Regions from separate parts of the Streptomyces sp. NPDC000983 genome, predicted to be linked through region 2. Evidence: riboswitches for the same ligand, from Rfam matches in the RefSeq annotation. Region 2 holds a riboswitch; each other region holds the start of a gene.

Region 1 (2,167 bases), on a different contig from region 2:
TCTCCAGCAGGTCGGCGGCCTCCTGCTCGGTCGGTTCCGCGACGCACGCGCCCGCGTGCCGCCGGGTCACCACGAACCCCTCCGCCTCCAGCGTGCGCAGGGCCTCCCGGACGGGGACGCGCGAGACGCCGTAGCGGCGGGCCAGCAGTTCCTCGGTGAGCCGGCCGCCGCGCTCGTAGACACCGGCGACGATGTCGTCCCGGATCGCCGTGCATACCGAATGCGCCGGAACACGCATGACCGACCTCCGCTTTAATCCCCGTGAAACGTCGACGACTGACGTGTGTTCAGTGACTCTATTGCAATGAGCCGGAATTTCCGAAGGGGGGTCCGATTTCATGGATATTTTTTGGACAGCGATGTCCCCGAAACGCCGAAAACCCCGGCTCGGGGAGCCGGGGTCACGGGATGCGGGCGCGGGTGGCGTCAGACGTTCACACCGTGCGCGCGCAGATAGGCGACGGGGTCGAGGTCCGAGCCGTACTCCATGCTCGTACGGGCCTCGAAGTGCAGGTGCGCGCCGGTGACGTTGCCGGTGGCGCCGGAGAGGCCGATCTGCTGGCCGGGGGTGACGGACTGGCCGACCGAGACCCCGATGGACGACAGGTGACCGTACTGGGTGTACGTGCCGTCGTGCATCTTGATGACGATCTGGTTGCCGTACGCCCCGCCCCAGCCGGCCTCGACGACGGTGCCGGTGCCGACCGAGCGGACGGCGGTGCCGCTGGAGGCGTGGAAGTCGACGCCGGTGTGGCTGCCGGAGGACCAGACCGCTCCGCCGGCCTTGTAGCCGGTGGAGACGTAGGAGCCCGAGATCGGGGAGACGAAGGTGTTGAGGCGCTTGCGCTCGGCCTCGCGGGCGGCGCGCTCCTTGGCCGCCCGGGCCTCCTTGGCCGCCTCGGCGGCCCGCTCGCGCGCGGCCTCCTCGGCCTGCTGCCGGGCCTCCGCCTCGACGGCCGCCTGCTGCTGGGCGGCGGCCTGGGCGTCGATCTGCTCGGCGACCGAGTCGCCGATGGTGATCACCGGGGTGAGTCCGGTCTGTTCGGCGGCCGGTTCGGCGGCGAGCGCCGGAGCGGCCAGGGTGCCGACGACGCCGGTGGTGGCGAGCGCCGCCACTCCCGCCGCGCGGACGGTGGTGCGCTGCATCCGGCCGGGACGACGGTGCTTCCCGGTGGCGCGGGTGAACGCCATCAAGTAGGTGGTCCTTTCCTTCCCTCTCGCCTACCGGGTTAGCTGACGGGTTCGGAGCAGGAAGGTCTCCTACGGACCCCCTCGCGTGAGCGCGGGCGTCCGATTCACCCCAGGGACTGCGTGGGTCCCCGGCTCCCCTGGCTCGCGCCGTGGGGACTCGGCGATGACTGTCCGGTGCCGCGGTCGCGGCGCACTGCCTGACGGACAGCCCGGACGACGCTAAGCGGGGCGACTTTCAATCCTCAAACGGATCGGGGCTTTTGTAGCGCATGCCACAGGCCAGACAGGCAGCCTCTCCCTCAATTCGGACATAAAGGGGCCCTGGTGGCGCTTTCGTCACCAGGGCCCCACGCGCGCGTCGCCGCGCCTTCACATCCGAGGAGGTCCCTACTCGGCCGTCACGACGGTGACTTCACCGATGCCGAGCTCCTCGACGGCCTTCTTGATCTGGGCCGCGTCGCCGACCAGAACGGTCACCAGACGGTCCACCGGGAAGGCGTTGACGACCGCCGCGGTGGCCTCCACGGTGCCGGTCTCGGCGAGCCGGCGGTACAGCGTGGCCTGGAAGTCGTCGGGCAGGTGCTGCTCGACCTGGTCGGCCAGGGTGTTGGCCACGGAGGCGGCCGTCTCGAACTTCAGCGGCGCCACGCCGACGAGGTTCTGCACGGCGATGTCCCGCTCGGCGTCGGTGAGTCCGCCCTCGGCGAGCGTGCGCAGCACCGTCCACAGGTCCTGCAGGGCGGGTCCGGTGTTGGGCGTGTCGATGGAGCCGCTGATGGCGAGCATCGACGCCCCGGTGCCGTCCGGGGCGGAGCGCAGCACCTGCCCGAAGGCGCGCACGCCGTAGGTGTAGCCCTTCTCCTCGCGCAGGACGCGGTCGAGGCGGGAGGTGAGGGTGCCGCCGAGGCAGTACGTGCCGAGCACCTGCGCGGGCCACACCCCATCGTGCCGGTCGGGTCCGACGCGGCCGATCAGC
Region 2 (2,167 bases):
CCTGGAGGCGGGCGTGCGCCGGGTGGTGACCGCCTGGCGGGAACCGGACACCTTCGTGGCGGGCGCCGACGGCAGCGGACTGCTCGCGGCGGCCGGGGCGCGGGTGCTGGTCCTGCCCGAGTACGCGGACCGCGCCCAGGCCCCCAACCGCCACCTGACCGACCCGGCGACGGGCGCACACCCGTGACGTGAACAAACGCGTGTGCTTCGGGCCCCGCGGATGACGTACACTGGTTTCACCGACGCGGGGTGGAGCAGCTCGGTAGCTCGCTGGGCTCATAACCCAGAGGTCGCAGGTTCAAATCCTGTCCCCGCTACTGAAGGCCGAGGGCCGGAACCCGAAAGGGTTCCGGCCCTCGGTGCGTTCCCCCGCGCCGATGGCTCACCCCCGCCAGGTCACCGCCACCCCCTTCTTCGCCGCCGCGCCCCCGGCCGTCATGCTCAACTCCGTCGTCCGCCGCGGCGACCTGCGCCTCGCCGGACAGCGGCGGATCGCCGAGGTGGACCGCCGCGCCGTGCTGCCCCGGCCGCCGGAACGGATCGGCGGCCTCGACATCGCCTTCCACGACCCCGAGCGGCAGTTGACCGGATGGTCCTTCGCCGATTCCGGCGCTGTCGTGCGGACCCTGGCCGAGGAGGCGCGCCGGCGCTGCGGGGGCGGAATGACGGACGACACGGCCCTGCTGGCCGTCCGTAGACCCGGCATGTCACCGGGGGTGATCGGATGACAGCCCTCCGCATAACAACTGACATACCGTCAGGAAAACTCGCGAGTAGAAGGTGTGGCCAACTCGCCCGATTTGAAACCTCCATGACCGTAAAGTCCCGGCCGAAAAGCTTAATGATCAAGAGGAACAGCTTGGAATCCGAGCCTCACGTCTATTAACGTTCGATAACGCAGCGCGGTCGTCCCAGCCGTCACAAGAGTCGGCTCCGTGCGCACGCGCCGAATCCCGCAAGGGAACCGGGGAACCACCAACTTGGGGTGAATCGCTCGTATCCCGCCGAACATCGACGGCGGATATACGCGCGTAGGAGACCTTCCTGCTCCGAACCCGTCAGCTAACCCGGTAGGCGAGAAGGAAGGAAAGGAGCACGCCCACGTGGCGTCAAACCCGCCTGCCCCGTTCGTGCCGAGCCAGCGTGGCGACGAGACCTTCGTATACGGCAGCTACCGCACCGACGAGGGCCCGTGGGAGGAGTGGAACCCCACCGCCGAGACCGTTCGCCCGGTACGCGGCAAGCACCGCGTGGCCAAGCAGCGCGGCGGCGGGCTCGCCCGCAGCTCCACCGTCCTCGGTGTCGGAGTCATCGCGGCCGTCGGCGCGGGCGGCATGGCCAGCGCCCAGTCCGGCAAGCCCCCGGTCGCCATCACCATCCCCGACCTGCCGCTGATCTCCGACGACTCCGCGGGCGACGAGGCCCCCGAGACGGCCGCCTCCCCGCTCAGCACCGTCGGCATGACCGCCGTGGACACCGAGCAGGGCGCCGCCGACGCGGGCGAGGCCCTGCGCGCCCGGATCATGGCCCAGGCCGAGCAGCAGCAGGACCAGGTCGACACCAAGGCCGCCGAGGCCGCCGCCGCTGCCGCCGAGAAGGCCGCCACGGCAGCCGCCGAGAAGGCGGAGAAGGAAGCCGAGGCCAAGGCCGCCGCCGCCAAGGAGAAGGCCGAGGAAGAGGCCCGCCAGAAGGCCGAGGAGGAGCGACTGGCCCAGCTGGCCAAGGAGTACACCCTCCCGACCTCCTCCTTCACCCTCACCTCGACCTACGGCCAGGCCGGCTCCATGTGGTCCTCCGGCTACCACACCGGCCTCGACTTCGCCGCTCCCACGGGCACGCTGCTCAAGGCGGTCCACACCGGCACCATCACCTCCGCCGGCTGGGACGGCTCCTACGGCTACAAGACCGTGCTCACCCTGGAGGACGGCACCGAGATCTGGTACGCCCACCAGTCCTCGATCAGCGTCAGCGTGGGCCAGCAGGTCAACACCGGCGACGTGATCGGCCGGGTCGGCGCGACCGGCAACGTCACCGGCGCCCACCTCCACATGGAGGTCCACCCCGAGGGCTCCTCCTCCGGCATCGACCCGCTCGCGTGGCTGCGCAGCAAGGGCCTCAACATCTGATCCAGCCCCGGTGACCCCGGCGGTCCTGATGACGACCCCCC
Region 3 (2,167 bases), on a different contig from region 2:
GCGAGCTGGATGACGACCTGGTTGCCGTACGCGCCGGCCCAGCCGGCCGAGACGACGGTGCCCGCGCCCACGGCCTTCAGGGAGGTGCCGGTCGGGACGACGAAGTCGACGCCGGTGTGGTAGCCGCTGGACCACATGCTGCCCGCGACCTTGTACTGCGTGCCGACACCGGCGCCGGAGACCGGGGCGGAGAAGGCACTCGTGGAGGTCTGCGCGGCCTGCGTGGTGGCGGCCGTGGACTCGGCGGAGTTCGAGGAGTTGGAGGAGTTGGAGGAGTTCGAGGACTGCTCGGTCTGCTCGGCCTGCGGGGACCGCTCGGCCTGCGAGGACTTCGCGGAGTCGGCGGAGCCCGAGGAGGACTCGGCGGACGACTTGGCCGCGGACTTCTCGGCACCGCCCGTCGCGGCGGCCTTCGCGCCGATCGACAGCTTCAGGCCCGGGTGGATCAGGGACGGGTCGGAGCCGACGGCGTCACGGTTGTCCTGGTAGAGCTTCTCCCAGCCACCGCTGACGTCCTGCTCGTCGGCGATCTTCGAGAGATAGTCCCCGGAGACGACCGTGTAGGACTTCGTCGCGGTCTTGGCGGTCTTCTTCGCGGCCTTCTTCTCGACCGACTTCTTCTCCACCGACTGAACCGTCTGGACCGACTGGGCGGCCTTTTCCGAAACGGACTGGGACGGGGCCGCGTGCGCACCCGCGGCTCCGAGGAGCGGAAGGGCGAGCGCGGCGCCACCGGTACCGGCGACGGCGATCGAACGGGTCAGGCTCAGGGTCTTGGGACGACGGTGCTTACCCTTGGCGGGCATGGCGCATTCCTCTCCGGCGCCTGCGAGGTGAGCTGTCGGGTTCGGACTGGAGATGTCCGGCCGCGCGCTGGGCGCGACTTGACCCCGAGCCTGTTCCGGAGACCGGAGCAGGCGGTGATGCCTGTGGGTCCCCCGCTCCTGCCGGGTACGGGTGAGTGTGCGGACTCCGGGCGGTGGCAGGATTCGGCGTCCGCTCGGATTGGTGGCGAACGTAAGCGACCAAGACGCAAACGGACAAGCAGAAGGTTCCGCCCGAAGGCGCCCTTCTTGATCCCTTGGGAGAATTCGCCGTCACTTTCCGTGCAAGGGGCGGCCGCGCTTTCCGGTAAACACCCTTGAAAAGCACATGCATTACGTGAACATGACGGGCGACTCACCGTCACGGTTATGACGCTGCTCACTGACGCTGCTCCAGCCTCCCTTATTCCACAGCGAGTTGGAATGAAGGCAGCAATTCGGACAGAAGGCCCAGAAGCCCCAGAGAAGGAGAACCGTTACATCGGAGCCGCACTCCAAACTCGTGGCGAATCGCAGGGCTTTAGGCGCCCTTAGTCCGTTTTGCGACACTCCGGGGGCGGCCGGGCCCGATGTCGTATCGTCGGAGCGTGCCCGCCGGACACCGGAGTCGGCGGGACCGGTGGGAGGAGCCCAAGTGACGCAGCAGGTCCCGTCGACCGAGCCCGAGCTGGCCGGAGTTCGCAACTTCCGCGACGTGGGCGGACTGCCCACCGTCGACGGACGGCGGGTACGGCAGGGAGTGCTGTTCCGCAGCGGTCACCTCGCGCACGCGACCGCCCAGGACGCCGCCTTCCTCTCCGAGCTCGGCCTCCACACGATCTTCGACTTCCGCAACACGGCGGACCAGAAGCTGGAGGGCCCCGACATCGAGCTGCCGGGGGTGCGCAATGTGAACCTCCCGCTGAGCGACCCGGCCGACGGCGCCGAGTTCTGGAAGATGGTCCGCGACGGCGAGATCGAGCAGCTGCGGGAGATCCTGGACGACGGCAAGGCCGCGAACCGGATGATCGAGTCGTACCGCACGATCGTCAAGGAGCGCACCGCCGAGCACTCCCGGGTGCTGCACTCCCTCGCCGAGGACAGCGTCCCGGCCCTGATGCACTGCGCGGCCGGCAAGGACCGCGCCGGTCTGTCGGTGGCCGTCACCCTGCTCGCCGTGGGCGTGGAGCGCGAGGCGATCCTCGCCGACTACCTGGAGTCGAACGCCAAGCACCGCCGCTACAAGGTGCAGCGCAGCAACACGTACACGCCCGAGATCATGGAGCTGCTCAGCCCGCTGTTCGACGCCCGCGCCGAGTACCTGAACGCGGCCTTCGAGACGATCGAGGCGACCTGGGGCGATG
Region 4 (2,167 bases), on a different contig from region 2:
GAGTTGGCGGAGACCGCGCTCGGCAAGATCGAGGCCGAGGTGGGACAGGTCTACGCGGCCGTCGACCAGGACGGCGTCGACGGGCTGACGCTGATCGAGCCCGGCTATCTGATGCCGCACCCCACCCTGCCCGCGGTGCGGGTCGGCCGCCGGGACGACCTGTGGTGCGAGCCGATCAGCAAGGTGCTGCTGCGCCATCCCGAGCTGTCCGACGACCAGTTGGCGTCGACGGCGCGCTCGGTGGTGGGGTCGCTGGCGACCGTCACGATGTCGGGCCCCGGGACCGTCGAACTCCAGCCGTGCGGCATCACCAAGGCGACGGGCCTGGCGCTGGCCGCCGAACACCTCGGTCTGGGACCGGCGCAGACCATCGCCTTCGGTGACATGCCCAACGACATCCCCATGTTCGACTGGGCGGCCCACGGGGTCGCGATGGCCAACGCCCACCCCGAACTCAAGGCGGTGGCCGACGAGATCACCACGTCGAACGAGGACGACGGCATCGCCGTCGTCCTCGAAAGACTCTTCCCCTAGGACCTGCTGTCGGCACGGACCCGGGGCGACAGTCGGTGCGGGCCGGGGGCGACTGTCCGTACGCGCCCGGAGGGGCCGTCAGTACGCGCCGAAGACGTTGTCGATCGAGCCGTACCGCTGGGCGGCGTAGTTGCAGGCGGCGGTGATGTTCGCGACCGGGTCGTACGAGTCCCACGAGGTACCGGCCACGTGGTAGGCCCGGAAGGTCGGGTCGATCACCTGGAGCAGGCCCTTGGAGGGGATGCCGGCGGCGGCGTTGGAGTCCCAGTTGTTGATCGCGTACTGGTTGCCCGAGGACTCCCGCATGATGTTGCGGTAGATGCCGTTGTAGCTGCCGGGGATGCCGTTCTGCGCCATGACCTGGAGGGACGCGCGGATCCAGCCGTCGAGGTTGTTGGTGTACCCGAGCGAGGTGGCCGTGGTCACGGTCGGGGTGGCCGCCGAGGCGGTGGTGGAGCCGATGAGCGGGAGCGCCAGTACGGCGGCTCCGGTGCCGATGACGGCGAGCTTGCGGGCGATACGGGTGCGGCGCTGGACGGCAGCAGACATGACGAGGTTCCTCTCCGGCGCCTGCGAGGTGAGCTGTCGGGTTCGGGCGGGAGCTGCCCGGCCGCGCACCACGATGGGAAACGCGACTGCACCCCGAGCCGTTCCGGCGCGTCCGAGGACGTCCGGTCCGGCGGCGTACCTGTGGGTCCCCCGCTCCTGCCGTACGAAGAAAAATCGGTGGAATCGGGCGGCGGCAGGATTCGGCGTCCGCCCGACAGGCCGGGAACGTATGCGAGAGCACATGTCCGAAACAAGTAGCGGATTCACATATCCAGAGGTTTGATCTTCAGTGGGGGGTGTGCGGTGATTGATCGTTTGCTATCGCCAATGCCCAACTCGCAAGCGGGGTGCGCGTTTCGGCGTGATCCCGTGAAGGGGCCGTGGAGAGATCTGCGTGAGTCAAGTCACGCGTGAGCGCAAGAGGTGGCAAATCGGGCAATAGGGCCAATGGGGCTTTATTGTCTGTCTGTTCGTGATGGGTGCCGCGGTCGGGCGGGCGGTCGCATGGGCGGTCACGCGGGCGGGGGTGTGAGCGTGGGTGTGGGCCGGGGTGGGAGTGACGGCGGGGGTGCTCCGGAGGGTGCGTCGATACAGCGCCATTCCGGACGAAATCCACTACATGCACCTAAGTCGATCGATAGCAGGTCTTATCAGGTGATCAAAAAACATGGTCGCCATGATCCGATACAGCCTGTCGTGGACCGGCGGGCGGCATCGGTGATCGAAACCTGACCGGATACGCTGACTTGGAGTGAAGGCAGCGACCTATCGACAAACCGCGTAATCGCCAGTAGACACCAGCAGACAGGAGACCCCTCGTGACCGTCGTCGGGCCGTTCGGGCTGAGCGTGCGGGACCAGGCTCTGGAAGCCGATGTCCAGGCCGGGATGGCGGCTGTCGAGGAGGGACTGCTCGAGGCCACCAAGAGCGAGGTCCCCTTCATCACCGAGGCCGCCCAGCATCTCGTGCGCGCGGGCGGGAAGCGGTTCCGCCCGCTGCTCGTGATGCTCGCGGCGCAGTTCGGTGACCCGTACGCGCCGGGGATCGTGCCGTCCGCCGTGGTGGTGGAGCTGACCCACCTGGC

What was found. Region 2 has a riboswitch for cyclic di-AMP ahead of ABT296_RS02010 (M23 family metallopeptidase). Riboswitches for the same ligand answer to the same signal wherever they lie in the genome.
Region 1: linked by a shared signal. The riboswitch ahead of ABT296_RS24105 (M23 family metallopeptidase) and the one ahead of ABT296_RS02010 (M23 family metallopeptidase) in region 2 are both predicted to bind cyclic di-AMP.
Region 3: linked by a shared signal. The riboswitch ahead of ABT296_RS12615 (M23 family metallopeptidase) and the one ahead of ABT296_RS02010 (M23 family metallopeptidase) in region 2 are both predicted to bind cyclic di-AMP.
Region 4: linked by a shared signal. The riboswitch ahead of ABT296_RS31800 (transglycosylase SLT domain-containing protein) and the one ahead of ABT296_RS02010 (M23 family metallopeptidase) in region 2 are both predicted to bind cyclic di-AMP.

Annotation. Positions count from the first base shown of each region.
Region 1 covers NZ_JBEPBM010000022.1:13,257-15,423, forward strand. The annotation lists gene ABT296_RS24100 (GntR family transcriptional regulator) at 1-238, opposite strand, end outside; gene ABT296_RS24105 (M23 family metallopeptidase) at 427-1,191, opposite strand; cyclic di-AMP (ydaO/yuaA leader) riboswitch at 1,204-1,364, opposite strand; gene ABT296_RS24110 (M16 family metallopeptidase) at 1,579-2,167, opposite strand, start outside.
Region 2 covers NZ_JBEPBM010000002.1:17,578-19,744, reverse strand. The annotation lists gene ABT296_RS02025 (dihydrofolate reductase family protein) at 1-187, shown strand, start outside; tRNA gene ABT296_RS02020 (tRNA-Met) at 244-317, shown strand; gene ABT296_RS02015 (hypothetical protein) at 378-728, shown strand; cyclic di-AMP (ydaO/yuaA leader) riboswitch at 935-1,092, shown strand; gene ABT296_RS02010 (M23 family metallopeptidase) at 1,104-2,126, shown strand.
Region 3 covers NZ_JBEPBM010000009.1:45,345-47,511, reverse strand. The annotation lists gene ABT296_RS12615 (M23 family metallopeptidase) at 1-806, opposite strand, end outside; cyclic di-AMP (ydaO/yuaA leader) riboswitch at 811-970, opposite strand; gene ABT296_RS12610 (tyrosine-protein phosphatase) at 1,459-2,167, shown strand, end outside.
Region 4 covers NZ_JBEPBM010000039.1:45,893-48,059, forward strand. The annotation lists gene ABT296_RS31795 (HAD family hydrolase) at 1-534, shown strand, start outside; gene ABT296_RS31800 (transglycosylase SLT domain-containing protein) at 613-1,083, opposite strand; cyclic di-AMP (ydaO/yuaA leader) riboswitch at 1,087-1,283, opposite strand; gene ABT296_RS31805 (polyprenyl synthetase family protein) at 1,902-2,167, shown strand, end outside.